Regions from separate parts of the Streptomyces sp. NBC_00442 genome, predicted to be linked through region 1. Evidence: riboswitches for the same ligand, from Rfam matches in the RefSeq annotation. Region 1 holds a riboswitch; each other region holds the start of a gene.
What was found. Region 1 has a riboswitch for cyclic di-AMP ahead of OG432_RS15520 (M23 family metallopeptidase). Riboswitches for the same ligand answer to the same signal wherever they lie in the genome.
Positions count from the first base shown of each region.

Region 1 (4,827 bases):
GGAACCGGGCGGGACCATGCCCGTGTCCGTGCCCCTCACCGTCGAGATGGTGCCCGCCCGGCCCTCGACGCTCCCCGCGGGGTGCCGCCTCAACCGCGGCGGCTGGGCGGAGCTGCCCTGCGTACCCGATCAGGACGCCCACCACCGCCACACCAGAGGAAGCTGCGCCCGGGGCCGCCCGGGACCCCACCGGTGCCGGCTGCGTTGACGACCCGAGGGGCCCGCGCGGCCGGGCCGGCACCCCGTTGGGCGCGCCCGAGTCGCCATCGGGCTCGGCAGGGGCCAGTCTGGACTGGTGCGGCAGCGAGCAGAAGGCGAAGGGCGCCTGGTACGGGCGCTACCCGTGCTCCTGGTTCTCGTGGGCTTCGCCTTCGATGCCTCCACCCCGCCCGAGCTGACCGCCGCCGCGCTGTTCGCGGGCGCGCCGGTCGCCGCGGCCCCGTTCTACTCGGAGCGTGGCACCGCGGCCGTCGGGCTCGGTTCGGTCGCCGCCGTCGTGGCGCTCTGGTTCATACACGACCTCCCCGACCTCGGCGAAGGCGCGAGCGAACTGTTCACCGTGCTCACGGTGAGCGCACTCGCCCTCGTCATCAACCGCATCCTGCGCCGCAGCGGCGAACAGCTGGCATCGGCCCGGGTCATCGCGGAGACCGCGCAGCGCGCCGTGCTGCCCACGCCCGCGTCCCGCATCGGCGGACTGCACGTGGCAGCGCGGTACGAGGCCGCTCAGGCGGACGCCTTCATCGGCGGGGACCTCTTCGCCGTGCAGGAAACCCCGTACGGGGTCCGGCTCATCGTGGGCGATGTCCGTGGCAAGGGACTCCAGGCGGTGGAGGCCGTCGCCGTGGTGATCGGCGCGTTCCGGGAGGCCGCCGAGCAGGAGTCCTCCCTGGAGGCGGTGACCCAGCGCCTGGAGCGGGCGCTGGCCCGCGAGGGCACCCGGCGCGACCGGCTCGACGCCGTCGAGGGGTTCACCACGGCGCTGCTCGCCGAGATCCCGCGCGGCGACGGCACCGTACGCCTGGTGAACCGGGGCCACCCCGAGCCGTTCCTGCTCCACCCGGACGGATCCCTCGACGCGGTCATGCCGGCCGAGCCCGCGCTGCCGCTCGGCATGTCGGACCTCGGTGTGTGGCCGGACCGCGCCGAAGTCCGCCCCTTCCCGGCCGGCACGACGCTGCTGCTCTACACCGACGGGCTCTCCGAGGCGCGCGACGACCGGGGGGTGTTCTACAACCCCGGCGCGCGTCTGCGGGGCGCCATCTTCCCGGGGCCCGACGAGGTGCTGGACGCGCTCGTCGACGACGTACGCCGCTACACCGGCGGCGGCGCGAGCGACGACATGGCGCTGCTCGCGGTGGCCCGCCCGGCCGAAGGGCAGCCCGACCGGCGCCGCACGGTGAAGATCGTGAAGTAGGGGAGGCGGCACGGGGGCGGGCGTTCACCGCGGGCGGGTGTTCACCGTGGGTGCCCGAAAGGTCTCGCTGCGCATAACAATTGACACACCGTCAGGATGTGGATGTTTAAGCGAGCGTGACGGAGGAGACAGTGAGGGGCCGTCAACTGGCCCGGTTTGCCCCGGCAATCGCCGCTAAGTCCGGGCCAAGGTCGTTAACGATCAGTGGGAACGGCTTGGAATCCGGTCCCGCTGTCTATTAACGTTCGATAACGCAGCGCGGCCGTCCCAGCCGCCGCAAAGGCGGCACCGTGCGCATGCGCCGAATCCCGAAAGGGAACCGGGGAACCACCAACTTGGGGTGAATCGGACGTCCGTCATGGGCGCTCGTAGGAGACCTTCCTGCTCCGAACCCTCCCCCCGGGCCTCAAGGGCCAGGGGGGATCCCCACCGCTACCGGTAGGCGGAGACGGAAGGAAAGGAGCGCCTCTCCATGGCGTCCAACGAGCCTGCCCTCGACACCCCCGCCCCCTCCGCGGTGCTGTACGGGGACGCGCCCGGCGAGGACGAGAGCTGGGAGGAGTGGGACCCGACCGAGGAGTCCGTACGACCGCTCCGGGGCCGGCACAGAGTCGCCAAGCAGCGCGGCGGGCTCGCCCGCAGCTCCACCGTCCTGGGGGTCGGTGTCATCGCGGCGGTCGGCGCCGGCGGCATGGCCACCGCGCAGACCAAGCCCCCGGTCTCCATATCCCTGCCCGACTCCCTCACGGACAACCTGCCCGACCTCGGCTCGCTGCCGGGCGTGGGCAGCCTCGTCCCGCACGGCGGCGGGAATGGGGGCGCGGCCGACGCCGCGGACGCGGACGGCCACGAGACCGCGGCGGCCAGGGCCGACCGGAGGTTCGCCGCCGCGCCACTGAGCATGGCCGGGCTCACCACCACCGAGGCCGAGGCGGGCGCCACCGACGCGGGGGAGGCGCTGCGCGCCCGCATCCTGCGGCAGGCCGAGCAGCAGAGGGCCGGGGCCGTCGCCGAGGCGAAGGCGGCCGCCGAGAAGGCCGCGGCGGAGAAGGCGGCCGCGGAGGCCAGGGCCAAGCAGGACGCCGCCGAGGCCAAGGCCGCGGCCGAGAAGAAGGCGGCGGACGAGGCCGCGGCGAAGAAGGCGGAGGCGGAGCGGCTGGCCGTGCTGGCCGCCGCGTACTCCCTGCCGGTCGGCTCGTACACCCTCACCTCCACGTTCGGCGAGGCCGGTTCGATGTGGTCCTCGGGCCACCACACCGGCCTCGACTTCGCGGCGCCGACGGGCACGCCGCTCAAGGCGGTCCACTCCGGGACGGTCAAGTCGGCGGGATGGGCGGGTGCGTACGGGTATCGCACGGTCATCACGCTGGATGACGGCAGCGAGCTCTGGTACTGCCACCAGTCGTCGCTCGCGGTGAGCGTGGGGCAGAAGGTGTCGACGGGGGACGTGATCGGGCGCGTCGGCGCGACCGGGAACGTGACGGGCCCGCACCTCCACCTGGAGGTGCACACCCCGTCCGGCACGGGCATCGACCCCATGACGTGGCTCCAGTCCAAGGGGCTGCATCCCTGAGGGGGCGACCCCCAGGGGTCCGGGGCGGAACTCCGGGGGATTTCGGTGAGTGGAATTCGCTGGGTGGACTCATCCGGCATTCGCGGCGCAATCGAATCAATCCGTGACCCTCATTTCATCGGCAAAGTTCCTGTCATTGCTCCCTGCGCTAGCGTGGCCCCGGCCTTGTCGGGGTCCACGTCTTGCATTCCCTGGGGGGAACATGGAAAACAAGGACACGCCTCTCGCAGTCCCCGAAACGGAACTCCGCATTCTTTGGTTCTTGTACCAGGGATATGAGGATGCCCGCGTCGCACGAGTCATGGGGCTGAGTCACCGCACCGTCCAGCGCCATGTGAAGAAGTTGATGGACCGGGCGGGGGTGGCCAGTCGGCTCGCTCTCGGCGCGCGGGCCCAGGAGCTGGGGTGGCTGGGGCCTCGGCCGTGCGCCGCGCAGCGGCGAGGTCTGCGGTCGGTGGCGTAATTACGTCATGGGAATTGATGCCGAGTGAATCGAGGATTCCTCGACTAGATTGCCTCGCGTCATCACCGAACTCCCGGGAGTGCTCATGAGAAAGCGTACGGCTACATGGATGGCGACGGTCGGGCTCGTCGCATCGGGCGTGATATTCGGAGCGGCGCCGTCCGCCTCCGCGGCCAACTGGGGATGCCCCGGCTCCCAGGTGGACTCGTATACGAGCAGGAACTCGGCGGGTGAGACGCTGAGCCACACCTATCTCTTCTACTCCAGTGCGTCGAACGGCACCGACTGCGCGGTCACCGTAGCCGCGAAATACGCCGGGAAGGCGTACGAGCTCGGGGTGGACATCTGGACCTCCGACTGGGTTCAGCACGACGGTGACCTCGGCAATTACGCTTCTTATGCCGGGCCGGTGAAGATCACCAACACGAACGGAAAGTGCCTGAACCTGGAGGCGACCGTAGGCAACGGGCCGATGCACTCGAACGGCGAGGTCATCGGCGGTGGCAACTGGTACGGCGTGCACTGCGGATAGTCCGACCCGACTGTTCCGTCGTCGCCGCCCACCGGGGCTGCCGCGCAGGCACGCGGAGCCGGAAGCAGGCACGCGGAGGCGGAATAGGCGGCGCAGTACGGGGGTTGGGGTCGCCATGACTTCTCTTCGCGCGCTCGGCGGCTCCGACCTCGCCGTCTTCCCTCTCGCTCTCGGCGGCAACGTCTTCGGCTGGACCGCCGACCAGGACCAGTCCTTCGCCGTGCTCGACGCCTATGCCGCCGGCGGGGGCAACTTCGTGGACACCGCCGACGCCTACTCGAAGTGGGCTCCGGGCAACTCGGGCGGCGAGTCCGAGACGATCATCGGGAAGTGGCTGGCCGCCCGGGGCAACCGGGACGGCATGGTCATCGCCACGAAGGTCGGCTCGCACCCCCGGTACGAGGGCCTCGCCGCGACCACGATCAAGGCCGCCGCCGAGGAGTCGCTGCGCCGCCTCGGGACCGACTACATCGACCTGTACTACACGCACTTCGACGACACCTCCGTCCCCGTCGAGGAGATCGTCACCGCCCTCGACCAGTTGGTGAAGGACGGCAAGGTCCGGGCGATCGCCGCCTCCAACATCTCTCCGGAGCGGCTTCAGGAGTCCCTCGACTTCTCCGACCGCGAGGGCCTCGCCAAGTACGCGGCGCTCCAGCCGCACTACAACCTCGTCTCCCGTGGCACCTACGAGGGCGCGCTCCAGGACACCGCGTCGCGGGCCGGTCTGGCCGCCGTCCCCTACTTCGCGCTCGCCTCCGGCTTCCTCACCGGCAAGTACCGTCCGGGCCGGCCCGTGGACAGCGCGCGGGCCGAGGGCGCGGGCAAGCACCTGGACAGCG
Region 1 is NZ_CP107918.1:3,440,685-3,445,511, reverse strand. Features, by position in the region: gene OG432_RS15525 (PP2C family protein-serine/threonine phosphatase) at 296-1,417, shown strand; cyclic di-AMP (ydaO/yuaA leader) riboswitch at 1,707-1,877, shown strand; gene OG432_RS15520 (M23 family metallopeptidase) at 1,890-2,990, shown strand; gene OG432_RS15515 (LuxR C-terminal-related transcriptional regulator) at 3,193-3,453, shown strand; gene OG432_RS15510 (hypothetical protein) at 3,563-3,985, shown strand; gene OG432_RS15505 (aldo/keto reductase) at 4,101-4,827, shown strand, end outside.

Region 2 (4,827 bases), 1.9 Mb from region 1:
CGGCAGGAGCACCGTGCACCACATGAGAGACTGGTCTAGACAACCGTCAGAGATTTCGAAGGGCAACACCATGGCTGAGCGCCGCGTCAACGTCGGCTGGGCCGAGGGCCTGCACGCCCGCCCCGCGTCCATCTTCGTCCGTGCCGCCACGGCCGCCGGAGTCCCCATGACGATCGCCAAGGCCGACGGCAACCCGGTCAACGCCGCGTCGATGCTCGCGGTGCTCGGCCTGGGCGCGCAGGGCGGCGAGGAGATCGTGCTGGCCTCCGACGCCGAGGGCGCGGACGCCGCGCTCGACCGTCTGGCCAAGCTGGTCGCCGAGGGTCTTGAGGAACTCCCCGAGACCGTCTGAGCCGGCCGGCAGCACATCGGAGGACCGCGGGACCCGGATCCGGGCCCGGCGGTCCTTTCGTCTTCCTGCGCGCCCGCACGTTCCGGGCGCCGGAATGCCGCCGCTCCCTCGGTGTCGGCTGTTCATATACGGCTTGCCCGGGTACGGCTTGTCGTCCGGGTACGGCCTGTCCGAGTACGGCCTGTCCGAGTACGGCCTGTCCGAGTACGGCCTGTCCGAGTACGGCCTGTCCGGGTACGGCCTGTCCGGGTACGGCCTGTCCGGCGTGGCCCTTACGCGCGGGCGTCCGCGGTGCTGGCGCCGTGCCGCGGCGGCGCGGGGCGGCGCAGCCGGTGGGCCGGCAGGGAGCGCTCGGCGTGCTGGGCCGTGAGGGCACGGGCGCGTTCGGCGTCGTGCCGGGCCACCGCGTCGGTGATCGCGCCGAGCAGGGCCCATGCCTCGGCCGGGCGGGCCGGCGGTTCGACGACGTACATCCAGGCGACCTTGTGCCGCAACTGCGCGAGCAGCGCGATGAGTCCGGGGCTCGCGGAGGCCTGGGCCAGCGTCTCGTGGAACCAGCCCCACAAGGAGCGCGGATCCTCCCCCCGGCCGCGGCCCGCCCGCCCCTGACCCAGCCTCACCAGGCCGCTCAGCACCCGGAGATGGGCCTCGTCGCGGCGTTGGGCGGCCCGCGCCGCGGCCAACGGCTCCAGGAACAGGCGCAGTTCGAGGAGGTCGGCGGCCTCGCGGTCGGTGAGTTCGGCGACATGGGCGCCGACGTGTCTGCGGGTGGTGACGAACCCCTCGGACTCCAGCGTGCGCAGGGCCTCGCGGACCGGGACGCGGGACACCCCGTAACGGCGCGCGAGGGCTTCTTCGGCGAGTCTGCGGCCGGGCTCGAAAACGCCCGAGACGATGTCGTCGCGGATCGCCGCGCCGATGGAATGCGCCGGAACACGCACGTCCGAACCTCCGCCTGGATTCCCGCCGGATCGCGGTCGGGCGACGCCCGAGCGGCGACTGTATCGACGCCGTGTTACTTCCGGATGACGGCCGGGACCCGCGGACGCCTTCGGGCCAACGGCGAAGACCCCCGGCGCGATGCCGGGGGTCTTCGGTGTGCGCGGAGGCCGAGGCGCCTCAGACGCTCACGCCGTGCGACCGCAGGTAGGCGATCGGGTCGATGTCCGAGCCGTACTCCGGGCCGGTGCGGGCCTCGAAGTGGAGGTGCGGGCCGGTGGTATTGCCGGTGTTGCCCGAGAGGGCGATCTGGGTGCCGGGCTCCACGGACTGGCCGACGGAGACCTGGATGACCGAGAGGTGGCCGTACTGCGTGTACGTGCCGTCGTGCATCTTGATCACGACGTTGTTGCCGTACGCGCCGCCCGCGCCGGCCTCCACGACGGTGCCCAGACCCACGGCGTGCACCGGGGTGCCGATGCCCGCGTGGAAGTCGATGCCCGTGTGGCTGCCGGAGGACCACAGCGATCCGCCGGTCTTGTAGCCCGTGGACACATAGCTGTTGGCTATGGGGGCGACAAACGTGTTGAGGCGCTTGCGCTCGGCCTCGCGCGCGGCGCGCTCCTTGGCCTCGCGGGCCTCCTGGGCGCGCTGCTCGGCCCTGCGCTTGGCCTCGGCTTCGGCCTCCGCCTTCGCCTTGGCCTTCGCGGCCGCCTGCTTCTGCGCGTCGGCCTGGGCGCCGAGCTGGTCGGCGAGGGTGTCGCCGATGACGATGGCCTGGGTGAGGCCGGTGTCGGTGGTGGTGCTCGGGGCGGCGACGGCCGGGGAGGCGAGGGTGCCTACGACTCCGGCGGTGGCGAGGGTGGCGATGCCCGCGATGTTCGCGCTGCGGCGCGTCATCCGGCTGGGCGCGCGATGTTTCCCGGTGGCACGGGTGAACGCCATGGAGCGGCGGTGTCCTTTCCTTCCATCTCGCCTACCGGGTTAGCTGACGGGTTCGGAGCAGGAAGGTCTCCTACGGGCTCCCCCGCGGGCGGGGGCGTCCGATTCACCCCAGGGACTGAGTGGGTCCCCGGCTCCCCTGGCTCGCGCCATCGGGGACTCGGCGATCACTGTCCGGTGCCGCGGCTGCGACGGGTGGTGACGGACAGCGCGATTGACGCTAGACGGCTGATCTTTCAATCACCAAACAGACGCCGGTTTTTGTTGCGCACGCCACATGACAGACAGGCAACCTCTCCAATAAACCGGACATATGGGGGGACCCCGGAGGCGCGTGCGCCACCGGGGTCCCGTATGCCCCGGAAGTACGGGGCTCGACGACGCGTCAATCAGCCCGTGACGACGCTCACTTCACCGATTCCGAGCGCCCGCACCGGCTCCGCGATCTGCGCCGCGTCGCCCACGAGCACCGTGACGAGCCGGTCGGCCGGGAAGGCGTTGACGACGGCCGCCGTCGCCTCCACGGTGCCGGTCTCCGCGAGCTGCGCGTACAGCTGGGCCTGGTAGTCGTCCGGCAGGAACTGCTCGACCTGGTCGGCGAGGGTCGCCGCGACCGCCGCCGCGGTCTCGTACTTGAGGGGCGCGACACCCACCAGGTTCTGCACGGCGCTCTCGCGCTCCGCGTCCGTCAGACCCTCGGCGGCGAGCTTGCGCAGCACCTTCCACAGGTCGTCCAGGGCGGGCCCGGTGTTCGGGGTGTCGACCGAGCCGCTGATGGCGAGCATCGCGGCGCCGCCCTCCGGCCCCGAGCGCAGCACCTGGCCGAAGGAACGCACCCCGTAGGTGTAGCCCTTCTCCTCGCGCAGCACGCGGTCCAGGCGCGAGGTCAGGGTGCCGCCCAGGCAGTACGTGCCGAGCACCTGGGCCGCCCAGACCCGGTCGTGGCGGTCGGGGCCGATGCGACCGATGAGCAGCTGCGTCTGGACCGCGCCGGGGCGGTCCACGATGACGACCCTGCCCCTGTCGTCGGCGGTGATCGGCGGGACGGGGCGCGCCTTCGCGGTGTTGCCGGTCCAGGCGCCCAGGGTGTCCGCGAGGATCGCGTCGAGGTCGGTGCCCGACAGATCGCCGACGACGACGGTGACGGCCGTGGCGGGACGCACGTACGCCTCGTAGAAGGCACGCACCGCGGCCGCGTCGATCGCGGCGACCGTCTCCTCGGTGCCCTGGCGGGGCCGGGAGATGCGCGCGGTGGCGGGGAAGAGCTCCTTGGAGAGCTGCTTGGCGGCGCGGCGGGCCGGGTTGGCCTGCTCGTGCGGGATCTCGTCGAGCCGGTTGGCCACCAGCCGCTCGATCTCGGCGTCGGCGAACGCGGGGGCGCGCAGCGCGTCGGCGAGCAGCGAGAGCGCCTTGGGCAGTCGCGAGACGGGCACTTCGAGGGAGACCCGGACGCCGGGGTGGTCGGCGTGCGCGTCGATGGTGGCGCCGCAGCGCTCCAGTTCGGCGGCGAACTCCTCCGCCGAGTGCTTGTCGGTGCCCTCGGTCAGGGCGCGCGCCATGATCGTGGCGACGCCGTCGAGGCCCTCGGGCTCGGCGTCGAGCGGGGCCGCGAGGAAGATCTCGACGGCGACGACCTGCTGGCCGGGGCGGTCGCAGCGCAGCACGGTCAGGCCGTTGTCGAGCGTCCCGCGCTCGGGGGCCGGGAAGGCCCACGGCTTGGCCGCGCCCGCGGTGGGCTGCGGGTGGAACTCCATGGTCACGACAGCGTCCGTCACTGGCCCGCCTCTTCCTCTTCGTTGCCTGCCTCGGGTGCCGCGGTGGGCTCGTACACCAGGACCGCCCGGTTGTCGGGGCGCAGCGTCGCGGCGGCGATCGCCTTGACCTCGTCCGCGGTGATCTCCAGCACGCGGTCGACGGCGGTCAGGGCGAGCTGCGGGTCGCCGAACAGCACGGCGTAGCGGCACAGTTCGTCGGCGCGGCCGGCCACCGTGCCGAGCCGGTCGAGCCATTCGCGCTCCAACTGGGCCTGGGCGCGCTCCATCTCCTCGGCGGTCGGGCCCTCGGCGGCGAACCGCGCGAGCTCCTCGTCGACCGCGGCCTCGATGTCGGGGACCTCGACGCCCGCGGACGTCTTGACGTCCAGCCAGCCGAGCGAGGGGGCGCCGGCGAGGCGCAGCAGGCCGAAGCCCGCGGCGACCGCGCTCCGGTCGCGGCGGACCAGGCGGTTGTGCAGCCGGGAGGACTCGCCGCCGCCGAGGACGGTCAGCGCCAGGTCGGCGGCATCGGCCTCGCGGGTGCCGTCGTGGGGCAGCCGGTAGGCGGCCATGAGGGCGCGCGCGGGGACGTCCTCCTCGACGACCTCGCGCAGCTGCCCGCCGATGGTGCCGGGCAGGGCGCCGTCGCGGGGCGGCTGCTTGCCGTCGTGGGAGGGGATGGAGCCGAAGTACTTCTCCACCCAGGCCAGCGTCTGCTCGGGGTCGATGTCGCCGACCACCGAGAGCACCGCGTTGTTGGGCGCGTAGTACGTACGGAAGAACTGCCGCGCGTCGTCGAGGGTCGCCGCGTCCAGGTCGGCCATCGAGCCGATCGGAGTG
Region 2 is NZ_CP107918.1:1,491,484-1,496,310, forward strand. Features, by position in the region: gene OG432_RS06630 (HPr family phosphocarrier protein) at 71-352, shown strand; gene OG432_RS06635 (GntR family transcriptional regulator) at 625-1,293, opposite strand; gene OG432_RS06640 (M23 family metallopeptidase) at 1,472-2,236, opposite strand; cyclic di-AMP (ydaO/yuaA leader) riboswitch at 2,251-2,409, opposite strand; gene OG432_RS06645 (M16 family metallopeptidase) at 2,623-3,987, opposite strand; gene OG432_RS06650 (M16 family metallopeptidase) at 4,005-4,827, opposite strand, start outside.
Region 2: linked by a shared signal. The riboswitch ahead of OG432_RS06640 (M23 family metallopeptidase) and the one ahead of OG432_RS15520 (M23 family metallopeptidase) in region 1 are both predicted to bind cyclic di-AMP.

Region 3 (4,827 bases), 3.9 Mb from region 1:
CCGCCGAGCGCTGCGCCGCGACGTCGTTGTGCACCCGGACGTCCGCGAAGTCGGCGCCGAGCCTGCTCTCCATGTCGGCGCGCACCTCCGAAGCCAGGGGTTGACCGGACCCGCGCAGCACGTCGTGGACGGAGGAGCGCTGCACATCGTGGCCGGAGGACCGCACGGCCGCGGCACGCTGGGCGACAAGTCCGGCCACCGCGGCGTTCCCGGCGGACCGCTGGAGGGCGAGCACCTGCGCGGGGCTGAACCCCGCGGCCGCCCCGCCAGGTCCCCGTAGTGCCGCCTCGTCGCGCTCACCCGCCCGCGGCACGGGCCCGCCGGGCGTGGCGGATCGGCCCTGCTGGCTGTCCTGGGCGTGCACGTGAACCCCTTTGGTGGTGGGACGCGATGTCCGGCCGTACGTGCATATCACCGTGGGGGTACGCCGGTGAAGGTACGGAAGGGCAGCCGCAGGGGCACCGACGGGGCGCTCGCGGTGTGATGGGCGAAGAGCGTCACCGCGCCACGGACCCGTCCAACTGGATTCGCCTCAGCGGTGATTGATGTCGGTCTCCGGGGGCGGTGCGAACGGCGCGGTGAGCGCCGCCTCCTCGACCGTCGCGACCGGACGGACCAGCGCGTCGAGCCCACCCGCGGCGAGCACCCGCAGATGCCATGGCCGTACGCACACCACGCCGAGCCGGCCGCCGCGCTCCCGGATCCTGCGGTGCGCCCGGAAGAGCAGCGTGAGGACGGCACAGTCGAAGAATTCCACGGGCCGCAGGTCCACGACCACGCGGGCGCCGGGCGGCTGGGTGGCCGCGTCGAGATGCACCCGTACGTCGGGGGCGCTGGCCAGGTCGACGGTGCCGTGGACCTCGACGACCGTGACTCCCCGGACCAGATGGGTACGGGCGTGGCGGCACCGCTCCGGAAGCAGGCCGGGCGGGAGCGGCACGGGGGCCGAGACGGACGGCCGAGCGGTGGTTCCCATGGCAGCTCCCGGTCCAGCAAGGGCCCCCGGGGGGTGCGGGGGGGCACGGTAATCGGGCAGTCACCGTGGTCCGGGTGACGCCTTACCACCCTAGGAACAAGCACGCCTGCAGAAACGTGCAGCCTTGAGATTGTTCATCCCGGCGGGTGAACCGAAGTTGCGCCGCCGCCGCGCGGAGGCCCGACGGTACGGCCGGACGCCCTCCTCACGTCGAGGGCGTCCGGCCGTCTTGCGTGTTCGGTCCGCGGCAGCGGGCTCAGTAGGCGCCGAAGACGTTGTCGATCGAGCCGTAGGTCTTGGCGGCGTAGTTGCACGCCGCGGTGATGTTGGCGATCGGGTCGTAGAGGTCCGTGGAGGTGCCGGGCACGTGGAAGGCGGTGAACGTGGGCTGGATGACCTGGAGGAGTCCCTTGGAGGGGGTTCCGGCCACCGCGTTGGAGTCCCAGTTGTTGATCGCCATGGGGTTGCCCGAGGACTCCCGCATGACGTTGCGGTAGATGCCGTCGTAGGTGCCGGGGATGCCCTGCTGGGCCATGATGGCGAGCGACTGCTTGATCCAGCCGTCGAGGTTGTTGGTGTAGGAGGCCGTGCTCGCCGTGGTGAGGGTGGCCGGGCGCGCGGAGCGGTCGGCCCGGTCGGCCGAGGCGTCGCGCGCGGTCGTGGCGGCGGCCGGGGCCGGGCCACCGACGGTGAGCCTGATGCCGGGGCGGATCACGGCGGGGTTGCTGCCGATGACGCTCCGGTTGTCCTGGTACAGCTGCTTCCAGCCACCGCTCACCTTGAGGGCGTCGGCGATCCGGGAGAGCGAGTCGCCCGAGACGACGTCGTAGCTCAGGGGAGCCGCCTTCACCGCCGTGACCGACTTGGCGGCCGCGGCGACGCTCGCCACCGTGGCGGTGTGGACCGACGCGGGCGCGGCGGCGGCCGTGGTCGCGCCGATCACCGGCATGGCGAGTACGGCGCCGCCCGTACCGGCGACGGCGAGGCCCCGGCTGAACGAGCGGGACTTGGGGCGGCGGTGCTTGCCCTTTGCAGGCATGGTTTTTTCCTCTCCGTCGCCTGCGAGGTGAGCTGTCGGGTTCGGACGGGAGATGTCCGGCCGCGATGCACGCGACTTCACCCCAGCCGTTCCGGAAATCCGGACCGGCGGCTTACCTGGGTCCCCCGCTCCTGCCCTACGTGTCTGGGAGGTACCGGACGGTGGCAGGATTCGGCGTTCCATCCGGATTGACGGTGAACGTAAACGAAGGGGCCGAGCGGAAACAAGGCCAGAATTCATTGCGCATGATCCGGAATATTGATCCACGGAAATCCATGCCCCTGGGACACCCCCGCCGAATCCGTCAACTCTCTTGAAAATGAACCCGAATGACCCTGGGGAGCTTTCCTGACAGCCCGTCGGGCGAGTGACCCAATTCACTCGGCCATCCGGGAACCGAACGCCGTATTAGCAAAAGCGGCGAGGCCCACCCATTAGTCCCAATATGGACATTTCTCGGCGCGCGACGGTAAATCCCATAATGCTCCATTTCGGACACTAGGGACTTTTGTGTGCGCAGCCGACCGAGGGAGGGTGGGGGGGCTTCGCTCCGACGATCTCTGCGCGAGGTCTGCGCGAGGTCTGCGCTAGGTCTGCGCGGACTCGGTGGTGGCCATGGCCAGGGAGGGCCAGACGTCTCCTACCCCCGCCTTCCCGCCTTCTGGAGCACCGCGCCCCGCACCACACCGCATGCCGTCACGGACCCCCTCACACGGGGGAAGGGTCCTGGCGGCGGATCAGACGGCCTGAGACCATGGGCAATTCGGCGCCGCAGGGTCACCGCCGTTGGCTTGTCCCGCACAACTCGCGCCCCGACCAAGGAAGAACATGAACGACATCGCTGAATTCAAGAACATTCCGCCGACCACGCTCGCCGATCTCCTCGGGCGCAAGCAGGTCATGGATATCGGAATTCGCCCTTTGTGGTCACCGGTTCCGCGGGTCGCCGGTCCCGCATTCACCGTTCGGTGTCCTGCGGGTGACAACCTCATGCTGCACGCGGCCATTCACCGCGCCGAGCCCGGTTCGGTCATCGTCGTCGAATCGGGCGACCTGGACTACGCGCTCGCCGGCGGAAACGTGTGCGCCGTCGCCCAACGCCGGGGCATCGCGGCCTTCGTGGCCGACGGAGTCATTCGCGATCTCGCAGAGGTACGCGAGTTGGGCTTCCCCGTCTTCGCCCGTGGCGTCATTCCCGTGCCGGGCGCCAAGAAGGCCGTCGAGCCGCTCAACGTGCCGGTGCTCTGCGGCGGAGTGCGCGTGAGTCCGGGCGATGTCGTGGTGGCCGACGAGGAGGGCGTCGTGGTCACGCCGCACGCCCGCAGGGAGCAGGTGCTCGTCGACGCGCGGCGCAAACTGGCCAAGGAGGCCGACGAGTCGCTCGACGCGTGGGAAGCGGCGCACCGCAGCCGCATCGACGTCATCCTGAGCGAAGGCGGATTCGAAGACTGAAGGGCGGTCAGGGTTGAGGGGCAGCACTCAACCACCGTGCACGCGGCGCGGGTTCAGGGGGGAAGCCCCCCCGCAGCCCGCCGGGTCAGACCGTGCCCACCTCGCGGACGAGTTCGAGGCCGAGCGCCCGGTCCAGATGGGAGAACGTCTCGAACTTGGCCCCCTCGGGCACCTCGGCCGTCGTCTCCAGGTCTTCCAGAAGGCGCAGGACGGCGGCGGTGTCGAGGCGGCCGTCCAGGGCGGCGCGTGCCGCGGCCTTGAGGTCGGCGGGGATCGGCTTGGACGGCCGTGCGGCCCAGTGCGCCACGGCGCGCCGCCACCGGCTCAGTGTGACCGCCGCTTCGCCGATCGCGCCGGCCGTGGCCGTGACGGGCTCCTCGTAGGCGTGGCCGAGCAGGAGCAGGCGTACCGCCAGTGGATCGAGACCGTCGAGCGGAGGCAGTGCTGCTTCGCCGATCCGCAGGCAGGCGCTGCTCGCCCCCTCGTACGTGCCGCTGGTGAGGTGGACGCCGGGCGGACCGCCGAGCGCTTCGGCGATCGCCGCCGCATCGCCCTCGGCGTCGGCCGGGCGGAGCCCGGTGGCGGCCGCCGAGTAGGCCGGTCCCGTCCACCCCACGAGCACGGCCCGGCCCCGCAGTTCGACGACGCGGGCAAGGACGTCGGCGATCAGCAGCACCCGAAGTCCCGTCCCCGCATCGCCGTCGGCGGGGGCATGGGCGCAGATGCGCAGCGGTCCGGGTCCGGCGAGTTCGTCGACGATTCTCAGCACGTCGCCGAGCCTAGGGGGTCCGGACCGCTCTGGACACCGGTGCGACACCGGTGCACGTCCGCCCGCACCGGCCGACTCCGTCGCAGCCCCGTCGACCGGCTTCCCGTGGACGCGGACGGGCCGCCCTCGACATGCCCGCTTCAGGCCAGCAGCGGCTTCAGGGCGCCGCCTCGGAGCCGGGTGACGAGCGGAGCCGCGTACCGGCGCGCGGACCACGACACCACGAACGCGACCACCCCTCCGACGACGAACGCGACCAGCACATCGTGCGGATAGTGCGCGCCGACGTACACGCGCGAGGCACCCATGACGAGTGCGGCCATCGTGGCGACGGCGCCGAGGCGGCGGTCCACGAAGAACAGGGCGACCGCCGCCGCCGCCACGACCGTGGTGTGGTTGCTGGGGAAGGCGTAGTCGTCCAGCGGCGGGCACTTCTCGATCAGGAAGTCGTGCGGAAGCGCCCGGCAGGGGCGCGGCTCCGTGAACACCGACTTGACCGCGTCGTTGACCCCGTACGCGAGCACCATCGCGACCGGCGCGGCCAGTGCCGCCGCCATCACCGGGGCTTCCTTGCGCCGGGCGATCCACCAG
Region 3 is NZ_CP107918.1:7,324,997-7,329,823, reverse strand. Features, by position in the region: gene OG432_RS32980 (eCIS core domain-containing protein) at 1-364, opposite strand, end outside; gene OG432_RS32975 (anti-sigma factor antagonist) at 533-976, opposite strand; gene OG432_RS32970 (LysM peptidoglycan-binding domain-containing protein) at 1,233-2,015, opposite strand; cyclic di-AMP (ydaO/yuaA leader) riboswitch at 2,018-2,202, opposite strand; gene OG432_RS32965 (RraA family protein) at 2,844-3,467, shown strand; gene OG432_RS32960 (hypothetical protein) at 3,553-4,236, opposite strand; gene OG432_RS32955 (phosphatase PAP2 family protein) at 4,377-4,827, opposite strand, start outside.
Region 3: linked by a shared signal. The riboswitch ahead of OG432_RS32970 (LysM peptidoglycan-binding domain-containing protein) and the one ahead of OG432_RS15520 (M23 family metallopeptidase) in region 1 are both predicted to bind cyclic di-AMP.

Region 4 (4,827 bases), 1.1 Mb from region 1:
CTCGTCCTCGCGGCCAAGCTGTCCTCGCGGGCGCGCACGGCCGGGCTGTCCGTCCCGCTCCCCGCCGGGGAGGGAGTGGGCTACCGGCTGCTCGCCCTCGCGGTGGAGGCGGAGGCGGGCGGGGCGGATCCGGAGGCGGCGCTGCGGGCGGCGGCCCGCACCTACCGCGAGGCGATCCGCTCCGCGGAATAACCCCGCCCCGCCCCACCACTCGCGCAGTTCCCCGCGCCCCTGAACTACTCGGTGCCGGCCAGCATGGGCCACCTCAGCCCGTCCGGCGTTTGAGGACGAGCGCCTTTAAGGCGCGAAACGGGGTCTGGGGCGGAGCCCCAGGGGGCTGGGCCACGGCAATCCGCCAACCCGCGCCGGAGGCGGACGCTCACCCGGGATACCGTCAAGACGTGCCGGACAACCCCCCACCCCCCACCGCCCCGGAACTCTTCACCTGGGAGTTCGCCACCGACCCCTACCCCGCCTACGCCTGGCTCAGGTCGCACGCCCCCGTGCACCGCACCCGGCTCCCCAGCGGCGTGGAGGCCTGGCTCGTGACGCGGTACGGGGACGCCAAGCAGGCCCTCGCCGACCAGCGGCTCTCCAAGAACCCCGCCCACCACGCCGAGCCCGCCCACGCCAAGGGCAAGACGGGCATCCCCGGCGAGCGCAAGGCCGAGCTGATGACGCATCTGCTCAACATCGACCCGCCGGACCACACCCGGCTGCGCCGCCTCGTGTCGAAGGCGTTCACACCCCGTACGGTCGCCCAATTCGCGCCCCGGGTGCAGGAGTTGACCGACCAGCTCATCGACCGGTTCGTGGCGAAGGGCGAGGCGGACCTCATTCACGAGTTCGCCTTCCCGCTCCCCATCTACGCGATCTGCGACCTGCTCGGCGTCCCGCGCGAGGACCAGGACGACTTCCGGGACTGGGCCGGCATGATGATCCGGCACGGCGGCGGCCCCCGCGGCGGCGTCGCGCGCTCGGTGAAGAAGATGCGCAACTACCTCGCCGAACTCATCCACAAGAAGCGCGAGAACCCCGGTGACGACCTCATCTCGCGGCTCATCGAGGCCAGCGACCACGGCGAGCACCTGACGGAGAACGAGGCCGCCGCCATGGCCTTCATCCTGCTCTTCGCCGGGTTCGAGACGACCGTCAACCTCATCGGGAACGGGGTGTACGCGCTGTTGCGCAACCCCGAGCAGCGCGAGCGCCTCCAAGCTTCGCTCGACGCCGGGGAGGCCGCGCTCCTCGAAACCGGCGTCGAGGAACTCCTCCGCTACGACGGGCCCGTGGAGCTCGCCACCTGGCGGTTCGCCACCGAATCCCTGACGCTCGGCGGGCAGGACATCGCGGCGGGCGACCCCGTGCTCGTCGTGCTCGCCGCCGCCGACCGCGACCCGGCGCGCTTCGCCGACCCGGACACCCTCGACCTCGGCCGCCGCGACAACCAGCACCTGGGGTACGGGCACGGCATCCATTACTGCCTCGGTGCGCCGCTGGCGAGACTGGAGGGGCAGGCCGCGCTCGCGACTCTGTTGCGGCGCCTTCCTGACCTGCGTCTCGCGGTGGAACCTGACGATTTGCGCTGGCGAGGCGGGCTCATCATGCGTGGACTGCGCACCCTGCCGGTCGAGTTCACGCCGTCGGGCGACAACCGGAATCCCGGCGTCATCTGACGGACCGTCAAGACTGTGACTTTTACGTGATCGCGGTGCCATCGACTTGTGACAGGCGTTCGAGTACGGCTACGTTCACCGTTCATTCGGCTCAGCAGTCACACGGAAGGCCTTATACATGCGCTCCGGGAATGGACGGCATCGTCGACCCCGTCAGGCACCCGCCCTCGTCGTCGCGGCAGGAGTGACCGGATCCGCCCTCGCGCTTCCGCTGCTCGCCGCGACCGGCGCGAGCGCCGCGGACGCCGGCACCTGGAACCAGGTCGCCTCCTGTGAGTCCGGTGGGATGTGGAGCGCCGACTTCGGCAACGGCCTGTACGGCGGGCTGCAGATGTCCCAGGCCACCTGGGAGGCGTACGGCGGCAACGAGTACGCGCAGCGCCCCGACCTCGCCAGCCGGGCCCAGCAGATAGCCGTCGCCGAGAAGGTGCTCGCGGCCAAGGGCCCGAACGCCTTCGCCGACTGCGGCACGGGTGCCGGACTCAACAAGGGCGGCGGCTCGGCCGACGTCGACCCGGGTGTACCCGACACGGCGGACGGGACGCCGTCGTCCGCGCCGTCGGCCCCTGCCGCCCCCGCCACCGGGACGCCCGACGCGACCGCGACGCCGGGCGCCACCGCCCCGGCCGCGCCGGCTCCGGGCGCCACCGAGCCGGGCGGGTCCGCCAAGTCCCCGACGCCGTCCGCCTCCACCCCGGCCAACCCGGGCAAGCACCGCGGGACCCCCGCTCCGGAGGACGGCACGGGCGCCGCCCCCGGATCCGCCACGCCGTCGGCCCCGGCCGAAGGGACCGCGTCGAGCCCGGCCGGTGACGCGGGCACCTCCGCCGGCGACCGCGACGCGGGGCGGCACGCCTCACGGGGTGACGGAGCCTCACGTGAGGCCGGCAACGCCCCTGCCGCGAACGGCGCCTACACCGTCCGCCCCGGCGACAACCTGACCGTCATCGCCGACGCGAACAAGGTCAAGGGCGGCTGGCCCGCGCTCTACCACGCCAACGAGCGCCTGATCGGCACCGACCCCGACCTCATCCTTCCTGGCCAGAGCCTGGACCTGAAGGATGTGACGGCCGCCCCCGCCGCCCCGGCGACCCCGTCCTCGGCCCCCTCCTCGACCCCGGCCCCGACCGCGGACGCCACCGCGAACTCCACCCCGCAGCAGGGCTAGTTCACGGGTTGGTTCGCGGGTTTATGTCCGTTCTGTGCAAGTGAGACATGGGTCTCTTCGCCTCAACTGGCGTGTCCTGTCTGCCCGGTCCGTCCGCCCCGCCCCTCACCTGCGGAAACATCCCTTCTGTGGCCGCAAGTAAGGGGGATTTCTCCCCGATGTACGTCTTTGAACATTGGCGGGGCGTGTGTTTTCGTCGGACTCGCTCGTCACCACGAGCCCCGTCGACCGAGCACGCCGAATCCTGCCGTCGGCCGATGGGAACAGTCGACGCTTATGCGCCGTAGGCAGGAGCGGGGGACCCAAGGTAAGTGCCGGGCCCGACAGTTCGCAGAGCTGCCGGAACCGGCTTGGGGTGAAGACGGGCGCATCGACGCTCGGCCGGGCAGCTCACGCCCGAACCCGACAGCTCACCTCGCAGGCGTCGGTGAGGAGAACTCCATGCTGCTTTCCGGCAAGGGCAAGCACCGTCGCCCGTCCAAGGCCGTCCGTGTCGCCACGCTGGCCGGTGTCACCGGTGCCGCCGTCGCCGCTCCGCTGATGGCGGCCGGCTCCGCTTCCGCCGCCTCCGTGCAGACCTGGGACGCCGTCGCCCAGTGCGAGTCCGGCGGCAACTGGTCCATCAACACCGGCAACGGTTACTACGGTGGCCTTCAGTTCTCGAACTCCTCCTGGGCCGCCGCCGGTGGTACCCAGTACGCCTCGCGCGCCGACCTGGCCACCAAGGGCCAGCAGATAGCCGCCGCCGAGAAGCTGCTCGCCATCCAGGGTCCGGGTGCCTGGTCCTGCGCCGGCGCCGGCAACCTGACCTCCGGCGGCGCCAAGGCCGACGTGGACACCTCCGGTTCGTCCGCGAAGTCCGCCAAGCCCGCCAAGCCGAAGCAGCAGGCGCAGCCGCAGCAGAAGTCGCAGAAGTCCGAGCGCACCGAGTCCGCGCCGGCCAGCCGCGGCGCCCAGCGCAGCGAGCCGGTCAAGCAGGGCGACGGCGAGTACACCGTCAAGTCCGGCGACACCCTCGGCACCATCGCCACCGCCAACGGAGTCAAGGGCGGCTGGCAGAAGGTGTTCGACCTGAACAAGAACATCGTCAAGGACGCGAACCTGATCTTCCCGGGCCAGAAGCTGCACCTCGGCTGAGACTGACCCACCCCCAGGTCGCCCCGGCCCGGCGCGCATTCCCCCGTACGCGCCGGGCCGGGGTTTTCGCTGTTACCGGACAGTAGTCTTGTGGTCCTTTGCCCGGCAATCGGGGCCCTTGGGCCCTTTTTCGTCCCAGGAGGCGGGCACTCGGCTGGTGCGACCCCCGGAGCCGGTTAGGCTCTTGTCGCAAGGCCAACGCGACCCCGCATGTCCCTGCACCGCTTGCGTCACATCTAGCTTCACATCCCAGAAGGAGATGCTCGTGCCGTCCATCGACGTCGTCGTAGCCCGGGAAATCCTGGACTCCCGAGGCAACCCCACGGTCGAGGTCGAGGTCGGCCTCGACGACGGCAGCACCGGCCGTGCTGCAGTTCCGTCCGGCGCCTCCACCGGTGCCTTCGAGGCCATCGAGCTTCGCGACGGCGACCCCAACCGCTACGGCGGCAAGGGTGTCGAGAAGGCCGTCCTCGCCGTCATCGAGCAGATCGGCCCGGAGCTCGTCGGCTACGACGCCACCGAGCAGCGCCTGATCGACCAGGCCATGTTCGACCTGGACGCCACGGACAACAAGGGCTCGCTCGGCGCCAACGCCATCCTCGGCGTCTCGCTCGCCGTCGCGCACGCCGCCTCCGAGGCCAGCGACCTGCCGCTGTTCCGCTACCTGGGCGGCCCCAACGCGCACCTGCTGCCCGTCCCGATGATGAACATCCTCAACGGTGGGTCGCACGCCGACTCCAACGTCGACATCCAGGAGTTCATGATCGCCCCGATCGGCGCGGAGTCCTTCTCCGAGGCCCTTCGCTGGGGCGCCGAGGTCTACCACACGCTCAAGGGCGTCCTGAA
Region 4 is NZ_CP107918.1:4,589,286-4,594,112, forward strand. Features, by position in the region: gene OG432_RS20555 (nucleoside triphosphate pyrophosphohydrolase) at 1-192, shown strand, start outside; gene OG432_RS20560 (cytochrome P450 family protein) at 402-1,676, shown strand; gene OG432_RS20565 (transglycosylase family protein) at 1,795-2,844, shown strand; cyclic di-AMP (ydaO/yuaA leader) riboswitch at 3,114-3,283, shown strand; gene OG432_RS20570 (transglycosylase family protein) at 3,286-3,981, shown strand; gene eno (phosphopyruvate hydratase) at 4,241-4,827, shown strand, end outside.
Region 4: linked by a shared signal. The riboswitch ahead of OG432_RS20570 (transglycosylase family protein) and the one ahead of OG432_RS15520 (M23 family metallopeptidase) in region 1 are both predicted to bind cyclic di-AMP.